Regions from separate parts of the Streptomyces siamensis genome, predicted to be linked through region 4. Evidence: riboswitches for the same ligand, from Rfam matches in the RefSeq annotation. Region 4 holds a riboswitch; each other region holds the start of a gene.
What was found. A riboswitch is a leader RNA that binds a small molecule or an ion and turns the genes downstream of it on or off. The one in region 4 is predicted to bind cyclic di-AMP.
Positions count from the first base shown of each region.

Region 1 (4,205 bases), on a different contig from region 4:
GGGTCCCGCGGATGGCGTACACTGGTTTCACCGACGCGGGGTGGAGCAGCTCGGTAGCTCGCTGGGCTCATAACCCAGAGGTCGCAGGTTCAAATCCTGTCCCCGCTACTGAAACAAGGGCCGGACTCGGAATGACGAGTCCGGCCCTTGGTCTTTCCCCCGGCCTGTTCCCGGTCCTCGGCCTTTCCTCGCACCCTTGCCCCGCGCCCCGGGTGGCGGCAGGGCACGACCTCGCGCATTCCCCCGGTCGGTCCACACCGGTCGCCGCCCGCCCCCGTGCCGGGAAATCTGGACGGGTGGGGCGACCAGGAAGCGAGCGGCGAGCGGCCACGGGCCCGTACGACCGGTCCGGTGGACGGCTGCCCGGCGACCCCGTGCCCGACCCCGGCCTCGGGGACACCCCGCGGCCCCGTCCCGCGGGCGCCGGGGAGCGTGGGGTCTCCTCCGCGCGGACCTTCGTCCGGGTGCTGCCCGCGCTGCTCGTCGTCGCCGGGGTCCTCTACGACTACCTGACCCCGAGGGAGTTCACCGCCGCCCCCTTCTTCACCGCCGCCCCGCTGGTGGCCGCGCCTCTCTACACGCTGCTGAGCACGGCGCTCACCGGCCTGCTGGCCGTCGTCGCCGTCCTCGCGGTCCACCTCAGGCTCGGAATCGTCATGCACGTCGACGCGGTCACGGAAGTCGTCACCGTGGCGACCGCCGCCGGCCTGGCCGCGCTCATCAACGTCCTCGTGCGCCGCAGCGACGAACGGCTCGCCTCGGTCCGGGAGGTCTCCGAGTCCGCGCAGCGCGCGGTGCTGCCGGAACCGGCCGAGCGGATCGGCGGTCTGGAGGTCGCCGCACGCTACGAGGCGGCGCAGGCCGACGCGTTCATCGGCGGCGACCTTTACGCGGTGCAGGACTCGCCGCACGGCGTACGCGTGGTCGTGGGAGACGTACGGGGCAAGGGCATGGGCGCGGTGGCCGCCGTCGCCGTAGTGATCGGCGCCTTCCGGGAGGCGGCCGAGCAGGAGGCGACCCTGGAGGCGGTCGCCGGCCGTCTCGAACGGGCGCTGGCGCGTGAGGGCACCCGGCGGGAAGGTCTGGACGCCTTCGAGGGCTTCACCACGGCCGTGCTCGCGGAGGTCCCGCACGGCGAGTGTGTCGTGCGGATCCTCAACCGCGGCCATCCGCCACCCCTGCTGCTGCACGCCGACGGCACGCTCGTCACGCTCGACGGCGGGCCGGCGGCACTGCCGCTCGGGATGGGCGAGTTGGGCAGCTGGCCCGACCGTGCGGTGTGCGAGAAGTTCCCGCACGGGGCGACGCTGCTCCTCTACACCGACGGTCTGTCCGAGGCGCGCGACGGGCGTGGGGACTTCTACGACCCGGCGGAACGTCTCGCCGGACGCGTATTCCCCGGTCCCGACGCCCTGTTGACCGTCCTGGCCGAGGAGGTCCGGCGGCACGCGGGAGGCGGCACGACGGACGACATGGCGCTGCTCGCCGTACGACGTCCTTGATCGTCGTCACCGGGGGTGACCGGACCGTATCCCTCCGCATAACGACTGACGCACCATCAAGGAAAGGTGTGTTTACGAGGTGCGGTCAACTCGCCCGGTTTCCGACGGTGGTGCCCCCAAAGTCCAGGCCAAAAGCGTTAACGATCAGTCCGAACGGCTTGGAATCCGGGGTCCGCGTCTATTAACGTTCGATAACGCAGCGCGGTCGTCCCAGCCGTCACAAGAGATGGCTCCGTGCGCACGCGCCGAATCCCGCAAGGGAGCCGGGGAACCACCAACTTGGGGTGAATCGGGCGTTCTTCGCGGTCATATCCGTGGGGGACGCGCGTAGGAGACCTTCCTGCTCCGAACCCGTCAGCTAACCCGGTAGGCGAGAAGGAAGGAAAGGAGCGCGCCCACGTGGCGTCCAACCGGCCTGCCCAGCCAACCTCGTTCGCGCCGGACGAAACCCAGTCCATCGGCTACGCGCACGGCAACGACGAGGGCCCCTGGGAGGAGTGGAATCCCACCGCGGATTCCGTCCGTCCCGTCCGCGGCCGGCACCGCGTCAGCAAGCAGCGCGGCGGAGGACTCGCCCGCAGCTCCACCGTCCTCGGTGTCGGGGTCATAGCCGCCGTCGGCGCGGGTGGCATGGCCACCGCGGCGCCCGGCAAGCCGCCGGTCTCGATCTCCCTGCCCGACCTCTCCTCGGTCACCGAGTCCGCCAAGGCCCTGATCTCCGACGGCGGCGAGTCCAGCGCGCCCAAGGGCTCCAACACTCCTCTCACCACCGCCGGACTGACCAGCGCGGACGCCGCGCAGGGCAGCGCCGACGCCGGTGAGGCGCTGCGTGCCCGCATCATGCAGCAGGCCGAGTCGCAGCAGGACCAGGTCGACAGCGCGGCCCAGGAGGCCGCCGAGACCGCCGCCGCGAAGCAGGCCGCCGAGACCGCCGCGAAGCAGCAGGACGCCGCGGAGGCCAAGGCCACCGCCGCCAAGAAGAAGGCGGAGGAGGAGGCCAAGGCCAAGGCCGAGGCGGAGCGCCTCGCCGAGCTGGCCAAGAGCTACTCGCTGCCCACCTCCTCGTACACGCTGACCTCCACCTTCGGTGAGGCCGGCTCCATGTGGTCCTCCGGCTACCACACCGGCCTCGACTTCGCGGCGCCCACCGGGACGCTCATCAAGGCGATCCACGGCGGCACCATCACGGAGGCCGGCTGGGCCGGCGCGTACGGCTACCGCACGGTCCTCACCCTCGACGACGGCACCGAGCTGTGGTTCTGCCACCAGTCGTCGATCAGTGTCACCGCCGGGCAGAAGGTCACCACGGGCGAAGTGATCGGGCGCGTGGGTGCGACGGGCAACGTCACCGGACCGCACCTCCACCTGGAAGTGCACCCCGGCGGAGGCGACTCCATCGACCCGATGGCCTGGCTGCGCGGCAAGGGCCTCAACCCCTGAGCCGACCGTCTTCACCCTTGCGCCGAGGGGCTCCGGCTCCGGGCTGAGGGTCTCCACCCTTGCGCCGAGGGATCTCCCCTGGGCTGAGGGTCTCCAGCTCTGTGCCGAGGGCTCCGGCTCCTGGCTGAGGTGCTCCACGCTCGTGCCGGGGGATCTCCCCTGGCCGAGGGTCTCCACCCTTGTGCTCAGGGATCCGAGCCTGGGCCGAGGGTCTCCACCCGAACCCAGGGCTCAGCGCCCTGGGCGCACGGGCTTCATCCCGAGCCGAGGGGCCCGGCCCCCGGTGCGAGGGGCGCCACTCCTGAGGCGCGACCGCACATCCTCCGCCGAGGCGGCGCCACTTCCTCCGCGGCAACGGTCTCCGGCAGCCCTGACGACAACCCCCCGACGTCAGGGCTGCCGGTCAGGTGCATTCGGATGTCTTCGGATGCATGCGGAATACACCCATCCGGTAAGGGTGTTGGGGCGAGGTATGACTCCTCTCCGCAAGCTCGGTCCGTCCGACCTCGAGATCTTCCCGCTCGCCCTCGGGGGCAACGTCTTCGGCTGGACCGCCGACGAAGCGCACTCCTTCGCCGTGCTCGACGCGTACACCGCCGCCGGCGGCAACTTCATCGACACCGCCGACTCCTACTCGGCGTGGGTCGACGGCAACGAGGGCGGCGAGTCCGAGACCCTCATCGGCTCGTGGCTGAAGAAGCGCGGCAACCGCGCGGACGTCGTCCTCGCCACCAAGGTCAGCCAGCACCCCCGGTACCCGGGCCTGTCCGGTGCCAACATCAAGGCGGCGGCCGACGCGTCCCTGCGCCGCCTCGGCACCGACCGCATCGACCTGTACTACACGCACTTCGACAAGCCGGAGGTGCCGGTCGAGGAGATCATCGGCGCGCTCGACGAACTGGTGCGCGCGGGCAAGGTGCGGCACATCGCCGCGTCCAACATCTCCCCCGAGCGGCTCCGCGAGTCCCTGGAGTTCTCCGACCGCGAGGGCCTCGCGCGCTATGTCGCCCTGCAGCCCCACTACAACCTCGTCTCGCGCGACACGTACGAGGGGCCCCTGCACGACGTCGCCTCCCGCGCCGGCCTCGCCGCCGTCCCGTACTTCGCCCTCGCGTCCGGCTTCCTCACGGGCAAGTACCGCCCGGGTACGAGCGTCGACTCGGCCCGCGCCGCAGGGGCGGGCAAGCACCTCGACTCCGAACGCGGCATCCGTGTCCTGGCCGCCCTGGACGAGGTCGCCGAGGCGCACGGCGCACCGGTCGC
Region 1 is NZ_BAABKB010000040.1:22,551-26,755, reverse strand. It holds tRNA gene ABEB03_RS37365 (tRNA-Met) at 35-108, shown strand; gene ABEB03_RS37360 (PP2C family protein-serine/threonine phosphatase) at 297-1,502, shown strand; cyclic di-AMP (ydaO/yuaA leader) riboswitch at 1,736-1,890, shown strand; gene ABEB03_RS37355 (M23 family metallopeptidase) at 1,902-2,942, shown strand; gene ABEB03_RS37350 (aldo/keto reductase) at 3,415-4,205, shown strand, end outside.
Region 1: another riboswitch for cyclic di-AMP. It lies ahead of ABEB03_RS37355 (M23 family metallopeptidase); the one in region 4 lies ahead of ABEB03_RS41630 (transglycosylase family protein).

Region 2 (4,205 bases), on a different contig from region 4:
CGAAGAAGCGGTAGTACTTCGACTCGTCGGACACCTGCTCGTAGAAGCTGACCAGGCGCTCGGCGTCATCGACGGTGATGGGCCTGATGCGGGCGGTGCCGCCGTCGCGCAGCACCACGTCGGCTTCCCAGTGAGCGGGGTACGCGTGCCCGTCCGGCGAGGTCTGCATGGGCCCCAGAGTACGGCTCGCGTCCGACAACGGCGCGCGGCAGTCTGTGGAGGACGGAAGCCGGATCGAGGCCGCGATCCGGCGACACTCGGGACGGGACTCCGGACCGCTCCGGGCAGTCTTCACGTTATGGGACACTGGTCTAGACAACCCTGAACACCTGAAGGGCAGCATCACATGGCTGAGCGCCGCGTCAACGTCGGCTGGGCTGAGGGCCTCCACGCCCGCCCCGCCTCCATCTTCGTCCGGGCCGCCACGGCCTCCGGCATCCCCGTGACGATCGCCAAGGCCGACGGGAACCCCGTCAACGCGGCCTCCATGCTCGCGGTCCTCGGCCTGGGTGCCCAGGGCGGCGAGGAGATCGTCCTCGCCTCCGACGCCGAGGGTGCGGACGCCGCCCTCGACCGCCTTGCCAAGCTGGTCGCCGAGGGGCTCGAGGAGCTCCCGGAGACTGTCTGATCGCATTGCCGGCGACGGCGGACTTCGCCCCGAGAGGCGAAAGAACGCCGTCCCGCACATCCGCCGAAGGGCTCGTCCGAGAATCTCGGACGAGCCCTTTGCTTTTCCCGTTTCCGGGCAGCAGAAATAATCCCCCGCGAATTACTCATCTTTGTATACGGTGCCCGTGTTAATGCCGCACGCCCGTCATGTTTACGGGATGTTGCGAAGTCCTCACACGCTCCGCCCGGTCCCCGCCGCCGGGAAAACGGAGCCGGTGCGCGGCCGTCGCACGCTCCGCGTGCAGAGCCGTGATCGACCGCGCCCGCTCGCTGTCGCCCCGCGCGACGGCGTCCACGATCCCGCCGTGCTCCGCCCAGGACTCCGCCGGGCCGGCCGGCACCTCCACGGTGTACATCCAGGCGATCTTGTGCCGCAGCTGCGCGAGCGTGGACGTCAGCGCCGGGCTGCCGGAGGCCTGCGCGAGGGTCTCGTGGAACCAGCCTCCCAAGGAGCGCAGATCCTCGCTGTGCCCCCTCCTGGCGCGCTCCTGACCGAGCCTGACCAGGCCCCGGAGCACCTTCAGATGGGCCTCGGTCCGGCGCTGGGCGGCCCGTGCCGCGGCCAGCGGCTCCAGCAGCATCCGCATCTCCAGCAGGTCCGACGCCTCCTGCTCGGTCGGCTCCGCGACACACGCGCCCGCGTGCCGCCGGGTGACGACGAAGCCCTCGGCCTCCAGCGTGCGCAGCGCTTCGCGCACGGGGACACGCGAGACGCCGTAGCGGCGGGCGAGCAGTTCCTCGGTGAGCCGGCTGCCGCGCTCGTAGACGCCCGAGACGATGTCGTCACGGATCGCCGTGCATACCGAGTGCGCCGGAATACGCATGACCGGACCTCCGCTTTAATGCCCGCGAAACGCCATCGATTGACGCCTGTTCAGTGACTCTATTGCAGGCAGCCGGAATTTCCGACGGGAGGCCGGAATCCATGGATATTTTTTGGACAGATGCCCGGCCGAAACGACGATGCCCCGGCTCGGTGAGCCGGGGCATCCAAAGTCGTGAAGAAGTCGCGGAGCGGACGTCGGAGGTTCACACCGCGCGAGCGGCGGCGCGCCGGGCGTCCGTGCCCCGCGGGCCGAGGTGCGTCAGACGCTCACACCGCGCGCGCGGAGGTAGCCGACGGGGTCCATGTCCGAGCCGTACTCCGCGGTCGTACGGGCCTCGAAGTGAAGGTGCGGTCCGGTGGTGTTCCCGGTGGACCCGGAGAGGGCTATCTGCTGCCCCGGGGTGACCGCCTGGCCGACGGAGACGCCGATGGACGACAGGTGGCCGTACATGGTGTACGTGCCGTCGTGCATCTTGATCACGACCTGGTTGCCGTAGGCGCCGCCCCAGCCGGCCGTGACGACCGTGCCCGAGCCGACGGCGTGGACCGGGGTGCCGGACGCCGCGTGGAAGTCGACGCCGGTGTGGCTGCCGGAGGACCAGAGGCTGCCACCGGTCTTGTAGCCCGTGGAGACGTACGAGCCGGTGATCGGCAGGACGAAGGAGTTGAGGCGCTTGCGCTCGGCCTCGCGGGCGGCGCGCTCCTTGGCCTCACGCTTCTTCTTGGCCTCCTCGGCGGCCCGCTTGCGGGCGGCCTCCTCGGCCTTCTTCAGCGCCGTGGCCTCGTCGGCGGCGCGCTGCTGCGCCACGGCCTGCTCGTCGATCTGCTCGGCTACCGAGTCGCCGAGGGAGACGACCGGAGTCAGTCCGGTCTGCTCGACGGAGGTCTCCGCGGCGAGCGCGGGTGCGGCCAGCGCCCCGACGACGCCGGTGGTGGTGAGCGCCGCGACGCCGACGGCGTTCGTGGTGGTGCGCTTCACGCGGCTCGGACGACGATGCTTCCCGGTGCCACAGGTGAACGCCATGTAGGGGCTGGTCCTTTCCTTCCCTCTCGCCTACCGGGTTAGCTGACGGGTTCGGAGCAGGAAGGTCTCCTACGGACCCCCTCCGGGAGGGCGTCCGATTCACCCCAGGGACTGCGTATGGGTCCCCGGCTCCCCTGGCTCGCGCCGTACGGGGACTCGGCGATGACTGTCCGGTGCCGCGGGCGCGGCGCACTGCCTGGCGAACAGCCGGATCGACGCTAGACGGGGCGCCTTTCGAACAACAAACGGATCACGGTTTTTGTAGTGCATGCCACAGGGCAGACAGGCAACCTCTCCACCAATACGGACAAATCGAGAAGGGAGTCCGGACAAAGCGAGGCCCAGGTGACGTATGCGCCACCTGGGCCTCCGAGATGTCGCGCCGCTCTACTCGGCCGTCACGACGGTCACTTCACCGATTCCGAGGGCCTGGACGGGCTCCTTGATCTTCTCGGCGTCGCCCACCAGCACCGTCACCAGCCGGTCCACCGGGAAGGCGTTCACGACGGCCGCCGTTGCCTCCACGGTGCCCGTCGCGGCCAGCTGCTGATACAGCGTCGCCTGGTAGTCGTCGGGCAGGAACTGCTCGACCTGGTCCGCGAGTGTGCTCGCCACGGCCGCCGCGGTCTCGAACTTGAGGGGCGCCACACCGACCAGGTTCTGCACGGCGACGTCCCGCTCGGCGTCGGTCAGACCCTCGGCGGCGAGGGTGCGCAGCACCTTCCACAGGTCGTCGAGCGCCGGACCCGTGTTCGGGGTGTCCACGGAGCCGCTGATGGCGAGCATCGCCACGCCCGTGGTGCCCGCGGAGGACGACGGCGCGGCCCGCAGGACCTGGCCGAACGCCCGTACGCCGTAGGTGTATCCCTTCTCCTCGCGCAGGACCCGGTCCAGACGCGAGGTGAGGGTGCCGCCGAGGCAGTAGGTGCCGAGCACCTGGGCGGGCCACACACGGTCGTGCCGGTCGGCCCCCACACGGCCGATGAGCAGCTGCGTCTGCACGGCACCGGGCCGGTCGACGATGATCACGCGGCCCGTGTCGTCGGCGCTCACCGGCGGCACCGGGCGCGGCTCGGCGGACGAGCCGGTCCAGGAGCCGAGCGTGTCGCCGAGCAGTTCGTCGACGTCGACGCCGGTGAGGTCACCGACGATGACCGCGGTCCCGGTCGCGGGACGCACGTGCTTCTCGTAGAAGGCGCGCACGGCCGCCGAGTCGATGTTCTCGACGGTCTCCTCGGTGCCCTGCCGCGGGCGCGACATGCGCGAGGTCGACGGGAAGAGCTCCTTGGAGAGCTCCTTGGCGGCGCGGCGGGCCGGGTTGGCCGACTCGTGCGGGATCTCGTCCAGCCGGTTGCGCACCAGCCGCTCGACCTCGCTGTCCTCGAACGCCGGTGCCCGCAGGGCGTCGGCCAGCAGACCGAGCGCCTTGGGCAGGCGGGAGACGGGGACTTCGAGCGACAGACGCACGCCGGGGTGGTCCGCGTGCGCGTCGAGCGTGGCGCCGCAGCGCTCCAGCTCCGCGGCGAACTCCTCGGCGGAGTGCTTGTCCGTGCCCTCGGAGAAGGCCCGCGCCATGATGGTGGCGACGCCGTCCAGACCGGTCGGCTCGGCCTCCAGGGGCGCCGCGAGCAGCACCTCGACGGCGACGACCTGCTGACCGGGGCGGTGGCAGCGCAGCACCGTCAG
Region 2 is NZ_BAABKB010000029.1:81,205-85,409, forward strand. It holds gene ABEB03_RS30240 (bifunctional acetate--CoA ligase family protein/GNAT family N-acetyltransferase) at 1-169, opposite strand, end outside; gene ABEB03_RS30245 (HPr family phosphocarrier protein) at 347-628, shown strand; gene ABEB03_RS30250 (GntR family transcriptional regulator) at 798-1,493, opposite strand; gene ABEB03_RS30255 (M23 family metallopeptidase) at 1,755-2,519, opposite strand; cyclic di-AMP (ydaO/yuaA leader) riboswitch at 2,532-2,691, opposite strand; gene ABEB03_RS30260 (M16 family metallopeptidase) at 2,907-4,205, opposite strand, start outside.
Region 2: another riboswitch for cyclic di-AMP. It lies ahead of ABEB03_RS30255 (M23 family metallopeptidase); the one in region 4 lies ahead of ABEB03_RS41630 (transglycosylase family protein).

Region 3 (4,205 bases), on a different contig from region 4:
GCTTCGAGGGCAAGGTCGAGGTCCGTGAGGTCCAGCGGATCGTCCGCGCCCAGGTGCGCGAGGGCAGCCCCGTCCTGACCGTCCGGACCCATGGGGGCCGGGCCGAGGAACTCTTCGCCGACCACGTCGTCGCGGCGACCGGCTATCGCGTCGACGTCGCGGCGATGGACTTCCTCGGGCACGAGCTGCGCACCGAACTGGCGGTCAGCCGCGGCACCCCGAGGCTGGGCGCGGGCTACCGCTCCTCCGTCCGAGGCCTGTACTTCACCGGGCTGCCGGCGGCGGCCTCGTACGGGCCGGTGATGCGGTTCGTGTGCGGGACGGAGTTCGCCTCGCCCCGGCTGGCCGGACATCTGGCCGCCGCACACAGGTGAGTTGGGGCGAGGTGCGCTGCGGGCGAAGCGGCGCACCTCGCCCTTGCGTGGCTGTGGAGAAGGGCGCCTCCGTGTACCGCGCGCACGGGTTGTACGGCGAACTGCCCCTGCCGTCCGGACGGTGAAGGGCGTTGCGGGCGGGATACCGGACGTCGTCCGGTTCACGGCGGGCCGTTGAGTCGTGCGATCCGTATTCTTCGGATCATGGCCGCTCCGACTGCATATTCACTCATCGCCACTGACCTGGACGGAACGCTGCTGCGCGGCGACGACACCCTCTCCGACCGGTCGCGGGCCGCGCTGGCGAGGGTGGCCGAGGCGGGTGCCCGGCATCTCGTGGTGACGGGCCGTCCCGCACCGAGGGTGCGACCGCTGCTGGACGAACTCGGCGGCGAGGGACTGGCGGTGTGCGGTCAGGGAGCGCAGCTGTACGACGCCGGGGCGGACCGGATGCTGTGGTCGGTGACCCTGGACAGGGAACTGGCGGAGACGGCGCTCGGCAAGATCGAGGCGGAAGTCGGCCTGCTGTACGCGGCGGTGGACCAGGACGGCGTGGACGGGCTGACCTTGATCGAGCCGGGCTACGTGATGCCCCACCCGACGCTCCCGGCGGTACGGGTGCGGCGGCGCGACGACCTGTGGACGGAGCCCATCAGCAAGGTGCTGCTCCGTCACCCTTCCCTGACCGACGACGAGTTGGCCTCGGCGGCACGGTCGGTGGTCGGTTCGCTGGCGACGGTCACCATGTCGGGGCCGGGTACCGTCGAACTCCAGCCATGCGGCGTGACCAAGGCGACGGGTCTCGCCCTCGCCGCGGCGCACCTCGGTCTCGCGCCCGCCGAGACCCTCGCCTTCGGCGACATGCCCAATGACATCCCCATGTTCGACTGGGCGGCCCGTGGGATCGCCATGGCCAACGCGCATCCGGAACTGAAGGCGGTGGCCGACGAGGTGACCTTGTCGAACGAGGACGACGGCATCGCGGTCGTGCTGGAACGGCTCTTCGGGGTGTAGACGCAACCGAAGAAACGGAACAAATCAGAGAAGTCTGAGAAAGACGGACAAAAATACCGATTCGGGGCGCGTGCGGAAGTCCGCCCGCGCCCCGAATCGGCGATGTGCCGCTGTCGCCGGGTCAGTACGCTCCGTTGACGTTGTCGATCGAGCCGTACTTCGCCGCGGCGTAGTTGCAGGCGGCCGTGATGTTCGCGACCGGGTCGTACGGGTCCATCGAGGTGCCGGGGACGTGGTACGCCTTGAAGGTGGGGTCGATCACCTGGAGGAGGCCCTTCGAGGGGATGCCGGCCTTGGCGTTGGAGTCCCAGTTGTTGATGGCGCGGGGGTTGCCGGAGGACTCGCGCATCACGTTGCGGTGGATGCCGTTGTACGTGCCGGGTATGCGCTTCTTGGCCATGATGTCCAGGGAGTGCTTGATCCAGCCGTCGAGGTTGTTGGCGTACGTCTTGCCGGAGGAGGGGGCCGCTGCCGCCGGTGCGGCCTTGGTGAGCGGGGACACCACGCCGGTCGCGAGGTTCTTCGTGCCCACCGTCAGCACCAGTCCCGGGCGCAGGTGGGCGGCGTCGGGGCCGATGACGGCCTTGTTGGCGTCGTACAGCGCCTGCCAGCCACCGCTCGACGGGTTCTTCTTCGCGACGCTCTGGAGGGTGTCACCGGCGACCACGGTGTAGGTGAGGAGCTGCACCTGGGGGACGGTCGCCCGGACGGTCTGCGTCGCGGTGGCGGCCTGGGCGCCGGTGGCGCTCAGGAGGGGGAGTGCGAGGGCGACTCCGCCCACACCGGCGGCGAGCACGCCACGGGTGATGAGGGGGCTGGTCCTGAAGCGGCGGTTCATGAGTCGTCCGGACATGGCGGTTTCCTCTCCTGCGCCTGCGAGGTGAGCTGTCGGGTTCGGGCGGGGAGGTGCCCGGCCGCGCTCTCTGTGCGGCTTGACCCCTAGTCGTTCCGGTTTGTCTGGATCGACGGCTTTTCTGGGTCCCCCGCTCCTGCCGTGTGTGCGTGGGTGGGTGGGTCCGGGCGGCGGCAGGATTCGGCGATCCGCCCGGGATCGACGTGAACGTATGCGAGAGCACATGTCGGGAACAAGGGCTGAATTTCGGACGAAGATCGCTTTCGCCTGATTAAGGCAGTGTCGATACGTCCGATTCAACCGGAATTGGATCCTCAACTTGCCTTTAGCAAAGGGATCCTGTGAAGACGGCGTAAATTCCCGGTCGAGGGTGCACGTGACCCAACTCACGAGACCAAGGCCAACTAAAGCGGCAAGACCGGCAACTCGGACATCACGCCTCGGTGGCCTATCGGTACGAGTAGGTACAACTCGGACATCAGGGCGTGGCGGGCCGGAGGGTATAAGTCGGGCAACTCGGGCAGGCCGCAGGGGTTTCCGTGGGGCAGGGCGGTCGTGCGTCCGGCCGCCCCGGCGGGCAGGGCCGGAGCGTCGGCGGGCCTAGCCCGACGTGCGCGGGATCCGCTTCTGCCACGTCCGGTGGAAGACCACCTCGTCGCCGTCCCTGCAGATGACCTCGTCGGAGGCGATGAACTCCCTTTCGGAGCAGGTGAGTTCCGACCGCGTCGTCACCCGGGCGTCCCAGGCGAGGTCAGGGCGGTGGAAGCGGACCGACCAGGCCGAGCGGGCGCGCGCCGACAAGGGGCCGGACTCGTCGATCGTGTACGACTCCCCGACGTCCTCGGTGACTTCGAGGCCGTCCGGGTGGATATGGGTGCCTTCGTGACGGAGGTCGGTCTCCAGACGCCACTCGCCCTTGGCGACGTCGTGCACGAGGAGCCGTTCGGGGCGCGGCTCGTCCAGCGTCGCGGGGGAGGCCGCCCCGAGGGGTGCGGACTGCTCCGGCTCCTCGAAGGCGATCGCCGGGTCCGACTCCCGTGCCCTCACCGGGAGTTCGAGGACGCCGGCCGCCGGGTCCAGGGTGAAGCCGGTCTCCGGACCGGGCTGGGGCCAGACCCACGGCCAGTACGCGGAGGAGACGGCGAGCCGGACGTGATGCCCGGGCGGGAACGCGTGACCGATGGGGTCCAGCTCGACGAGCACGTCCTCCGTCGCGCCCGGCACCCATGCCGTCGCCCGGTCGCTGCCGTGGCGCGCCGACAGATTCAGCACGCCCCGGGTGACGAGCGTCGAGGCGCCGTCGGGAGCCACGTCGCACAGCCTGGCGATCACCTGGCCCCGGGGGGAGTGCGAGGTCAGCCGCAGCCGGACCGCCGGGCGGCCCAGGACCCAGGTCTCCTCCGTGACCTCGAACTCGAAGCAGACCGACCGGGCGTCCTCCTCCCGCTGGTCCGGGGGCAGGTCGGCGTCGTGGCCGCGTGGGACGGTGCGGCCCGCGTCCACCCCGGTGTGCTGCGGTGAGCGCACCGCCACCGGGTCGCCCTGGAGCGCGTATGTGACCCGGGTCACGGAGGGCGACGGCCAGACGGGATCACCCACCCAGCGGCCGGTGATCACCGGATACGTCGTCGCCGGGGGACGCGCGTCCATGACGTACGAGCGCAGGAGCGGTTCCGTCATGATGCCGCCGGGGCCGGGGCCGGGGCCGGGGCCCGTCCCGGGCGTCGTCGGGGTGCGCAGCCAGTGGTCCCACCAGCGCAGGGTCTCCTGGAGGAAGCCGATCGCCGGGCCGGGCGGCCGGTCCCGGTCGGGATAGTGGTGCGACCACGGGCCGATCACTCCGCGTACGCGATCGGGTGGCAGGTGCTCGACCAGACGCAGCACCGTGTCGCGGTACGGGTCGTGCCAGCCGCCGACCGCCAGGACCGCCGCCCGGATCGCTCCGTAGTTCTCGCGGACGCTCC
Region 3 is NZ_BAABKB010000003.1:189,907-194,111, forward strand. It holds gene ABEB03_RS09825 (FAD-dependent oxidoreductase) at 1-374, shown strand, start outside; gene ABEB03_RS09830 (HAD family hydrolase) at 579-1,388, shown strand; gene ABEB03_RS09835 (transglycosylase SLT domain-containing protein) at 1,510-2,241, opposite strand; cyclic di-AMP (ydaO/yuaA leader) riboswitch at 2,264-2,375, opposite strand; gene ABEB03_RS09840 (CocE/NonD family hydrolase) at 2,842-4,205, opposite strand, start outside.
Region 3: another riboswitch for cyclic di-AMP. It lies ahead of ABEB03_RS09835 (transglycosylase SLT domain-containing protein); the one in region 4 lies ahead of ABEB03_RS41630 (transglycosylase family protein).

Region 4 (4,205 bases):
GAGGCGGCGTGCGCGACGGCGAGCGAGACGCCGAGGATGGCGTTGGCGCCGAGCGAGCCCTTGTTGTCGGTGGCGTCCAGGTCGAACATCGCCTGGTCGATCAGGCGCTGCTCGGTGGCGTCGTAGCCGACGAGCTCCGGGCCGATCTGCTCGATGACGGCGAGGACGGCCTTCTCGACACCCTTGCCCTGGTAGCGGTTGGGGTCACCGTCGCGGAGCTCGATGGCCTCGAAGGCACCGGTGGAGGCGCCGGACGGGACGGCGGCACGACCGGTGCTGCCGTCGTCGAGGCCGACCTCGACCTCGACCGTGGGGTTGCCTCGGGAGTCCAGGATTTCCCGGGCTACGACGACGTCGATGGACGGCACGAGCATCTCCTTCTGGGATGTGACGCGGGTACGCCGGACACCGGGCCCGGCACGGCGCGGAGCCTGGGACGGCTTCGCGACATGAGCCTAACCGCCCCGGGGGGATCGGCCAGCCTGACGACCACCCCTTGAGCAGAACCGAGCGTAAATTGTTTCCGAACGGAACAAAAACCTGCCCCGTACATGAATACCGCCCCGCACGAAAAGCCCCGCCCCGGCGCGTGCGGGGGAACACGTGCCGGGGCGGGGAGCCCGTGGGGACGGGGGGACCCTCACGAGACCTCCGGTGCGGAGACCTCTTCTATGGGAGAGCCATGGACCGGCCGAGGCCTTTCGGGGACCGGTGCCGGACCGCGACCGGCGGCGCGGGGCCGGACCGGACGGCGTGGACGCCGGTCCGGACCGCACACGGCCGATGGGGGCGCGGACGCAGGTGGGGGCTGCGGTCGCGGACGGACGCACGGCGGCCGGTGGGGGGCGCGGCCGCCGCGCGAGGGCCGGTCAGCCGAGGTGCAGCTGCTGGCCCGGGAAGATGAAGTCGGCGTCGTCGACGATGTCCTTGTTCAGCTTGAACAGCTGCTGCCAGCCACCCTTGACGTGCTTCTTCTCGGCGATGGAGCTGAGGGTGTCGCCCTTGACGACCTTGTACTCGCCGTCACCCTTCTTGACCTTCTCGCCGGTCGGGGTGGTGACGGTCTCCTTGGCGGCCGGGCGCTCGGCCGAACGTGAGGCGGGCTGCTCCGTCGTACGGGTGGTGGTGCTCGGGGTGCTCGACGCGGAGTCGGCACTGCCGCCGTTGTACGTGGCGTTCGACAGGCCCGTGCCGCAGGTCGGCCAGGCGCCCTTGCCCTGCGCGGCGAGAACCTTCTCACCGACGGCTATCTGCTGGGCCTTGGAGGCCTTGTCGGCGGTGGAGGCGTAGGCGGTGCCTCCGTACGCGGCCCAGGTGGAGGCCGCGAACTGCAGGCCGCCGTAGTAGCCGTTGCCGGTGTTGATGGCCCAGTTGCCGCCGGCCTCGCACTGGGCGACGGCGTCCCACTCGGACGCGGTGGCGGCGGAGGCGTTGCCGGCGGCCATCAGCGGAGCGGCGATGGCGACACCGGTGACACCGGCGAGGGCGGCGACACGTGCGGCCTTGGAAGGACGACGGTGCTTGCCCTTGTCGGAAAACAGCATGGAGGATCCCCTCACCGACGCCTGCGAGGTGAGCTGTCGGGTTCGGGCGGGTGAGTGCCCGGCCGCGCGCTCCAGCGCTCGGCTCCACCCCTAGCCGCTCCCGGTTCAACAACCGTTCGCGGCACTTACCTTGGGTCCCCCGCTCCTGCCCACGGCGCTTGACGCGTCGACTGTTCCCGTACGGCCGTCGGCAGGATTCGGCGTTGCGACCGTCGGGGCCCGCTGTGGCGAGCGATCACGACCGTAGGCATGCGGTCGACGGAATTCCAAAGACGATCAGGGCCTCTGAGACTCATCTCTCACTCGCACCAAACCGGACATTCCACGGCGAACCGTGACGCGAACTCCCGCTACTTTTCGCCCGATTCGGCATCAACTGCAAGGCTCTGACCGGGGAGGATGAGGTCGGGGTCGGCGCCGACCGTCTTCTTGTTCGCGTCGTACAGCCCGGACCATCCGCCCGGCAGGTCGAGGGCGTCGGCGATCGTCGAGAGGCTGTCGCCGTTGCGCACGGTGTAGGAGCCGTCGGCGGATTCACGCGAGGGGGCCGAGCCGCGGGAGGCGTGCCGCCCCGGAGTGCCGTCCTTGCGGGCGTCACCCGCGCCCTCCGTGGCGTCCTCGTCGGCGCTGTCGCCGCGGTGGCGGCCGGCTCCGGCCGTGCCGCCCTCGGACGCCTCCGAAGACTCGTCGCTCCGGCCCGACTTGTCCGATCCATCGCTCTTCGGCGTCGCCTGGTCCGAGCGGTCCGAGTCCTGGGAGTCCTCGTCGGACGAGGTGTCGGACTTGGTGGAGTTCCCGCCCTCGCGCGAGGTGTCGGTCAGGGAGGACGAACCGGACGAGAAAGAGGAGTCGGAAGAATCAGATGAAGAGGACGAACCGGACGAGTCCGAAGAACCGCCCTCGTTCGAGGAATCGTCGCCCAGGCCCGTGTCGACCTCGACGTCAGCGGAGTTCTTGCTGAGCCCGGAGAGCGGCCCGCAGGTCGGCCAGGCGGTGAGCCCCTCGCCGTCGAGGACCTTCTCCGCGATGGCTATCTGCTGCGAGCGGCTGGCCTGGTCGGCGCTCGGGGCGTAGGCGAGACCGCCGTACCTCTCCCAGTTGTCCTGGGTCAACTGAAGGCCGCCGTAGTAGCCGTTGCCGTTGTCGGCGCTCCAGGCGCCGCCGCTCTCGCACTCCGCGACCCGGTCCCACGTGGTGCCGTCGGCTGCGCTCGCGCTGGTGGCGCCGAGCAACGGGATCGCGATGGCCGATCCGGTCACTCCTGCGGCGACGATGAGGGCCGGGGCCTGACGGGGGCGACGGTGACGGCCGTTCCCGGAGAGCATGCGGAAGCCTTTCGCGTGACAGCAGGTGACTACAGCGGCTACAGCGACAGATGGGCCGCGTTGCTGGGTGAACGTATCCGCACTCGAACGCTTGTCACAAGTCGATGCAGCGCAGATCACGTGAAGATCACAGATATGACGGACCGTCATCCACTGCCGGTCGGGACGCCGTTCCGCGGCATGCCTACCTGATCGGCGTGAACTCCACCGGAAGTGTGCGCAATCCACGCATAATGAGGCCACCACGCCAGCGCAAATCGGCCGGATCCCCCGCGAGTTGCAGATCGGGCAGGCGGGCGAGGAGCGTGGCGAGCGCGGTCTGCCCCTCCAGACGGGCGAGCGGCGCGCCGAGACAGTAGTGAAGGCCGTGACCGTACCCGAGGTGCTGGTTGTCACGCCGGGACAGGTCGAGCGTGTCCGGCTGTTCGAACCGTGCGGGGTCACGGTCCGCAGCCGCCAGGACGACGAGGACGGGATCGCCGGGCGCGATGTCCTGCCCGCCGATCCGCACGGACTCCGTGGCGAACCGCCAGGTGGCGAGCTCGACCGGCCCGTCGTAGCGCAGGAGTTCCTCGACCCCGGTCTCGAGCAGTGCCCGCTCCCCCGCGGCGAGGGAGGTCTGGAGGCGGGCCCGCTGCCCGGGGTGGGTGAGGAGGGCGTAGGTGCCGTTGCCGATGAGGTTGACCGTCGTCTCGAATCCCGCGAAGAGCAGGATGAACGCCATCGCGGCGGCCTCGTTCTCGGTGAGGTGCTCGCCGTGGTCGGAGGCGCGGATGAGCCCGGAGATGAGGTCCTCGCCGGGTGCGGGGTGCTCGGGCAGCGCCTCCCGCTTGCGGTGGATGAGGTCGGCCAGATAGCCGCGCATCTTCTTGACGGACCGCGCCACCCCGCCCCTCGGCCCGCCACCGTGCCGGATCATCATGCCCGCCCAGTCCCGGAAGTCGTCCTGGTCCTCGCGGGGGACGCCGAGCAGGTCGCAGATGGCGTAGATGGGCAGCGGGAACGCGAAGTCGTGGATGAGGTCCGCGGAGCCCTCGCCCGCGAACCGGTCGATCAGCCGGTCGGTCAGTTCCTGCACGCGCGGCGCGAACTCCGCCACCCTGCGCGGGGTGAACGCCTTGCTGACCAGCCGCCGCAGCCGGGTGTGGTCCGGCGGGTCGATGTTCAGCAGATGGGTCATCAGCTCGGCCTTGCGCTCGCCCGGGATGCCCGTCTTCCCCTTGGCGTGGGCGGGTTCGTCGTGATGGGCGGGGTTCTTGGACAGCCGTTGGTCGGCGAGCGCCTGCCGGGCGTCCGTGTACCGGGTGACGAGCCAGGCCTCCACCCCGCTGGGCAG
Region 4 is NZ_BAABKB010000046.1:302-4,506, reverse strand. It holds gene eno (phosphopyruvate hydratase) at 1-374, opposite strand, end outside; gene ABEB03_RS41630 (transglycosylase family protein) at 870-1,544, opposite strand; cyclic di-AMP (ydaO/yuaA leader) riboswitch at 1,548-1,711, opposite strand; gene ABEB03_RS41625 (transglycosylase family protein) at 1,895-2,869, opposite strand; gene ABEB03_RS41620 (cytochrome P450 family protein) at 3,054-4,205, opposite strand, start outside.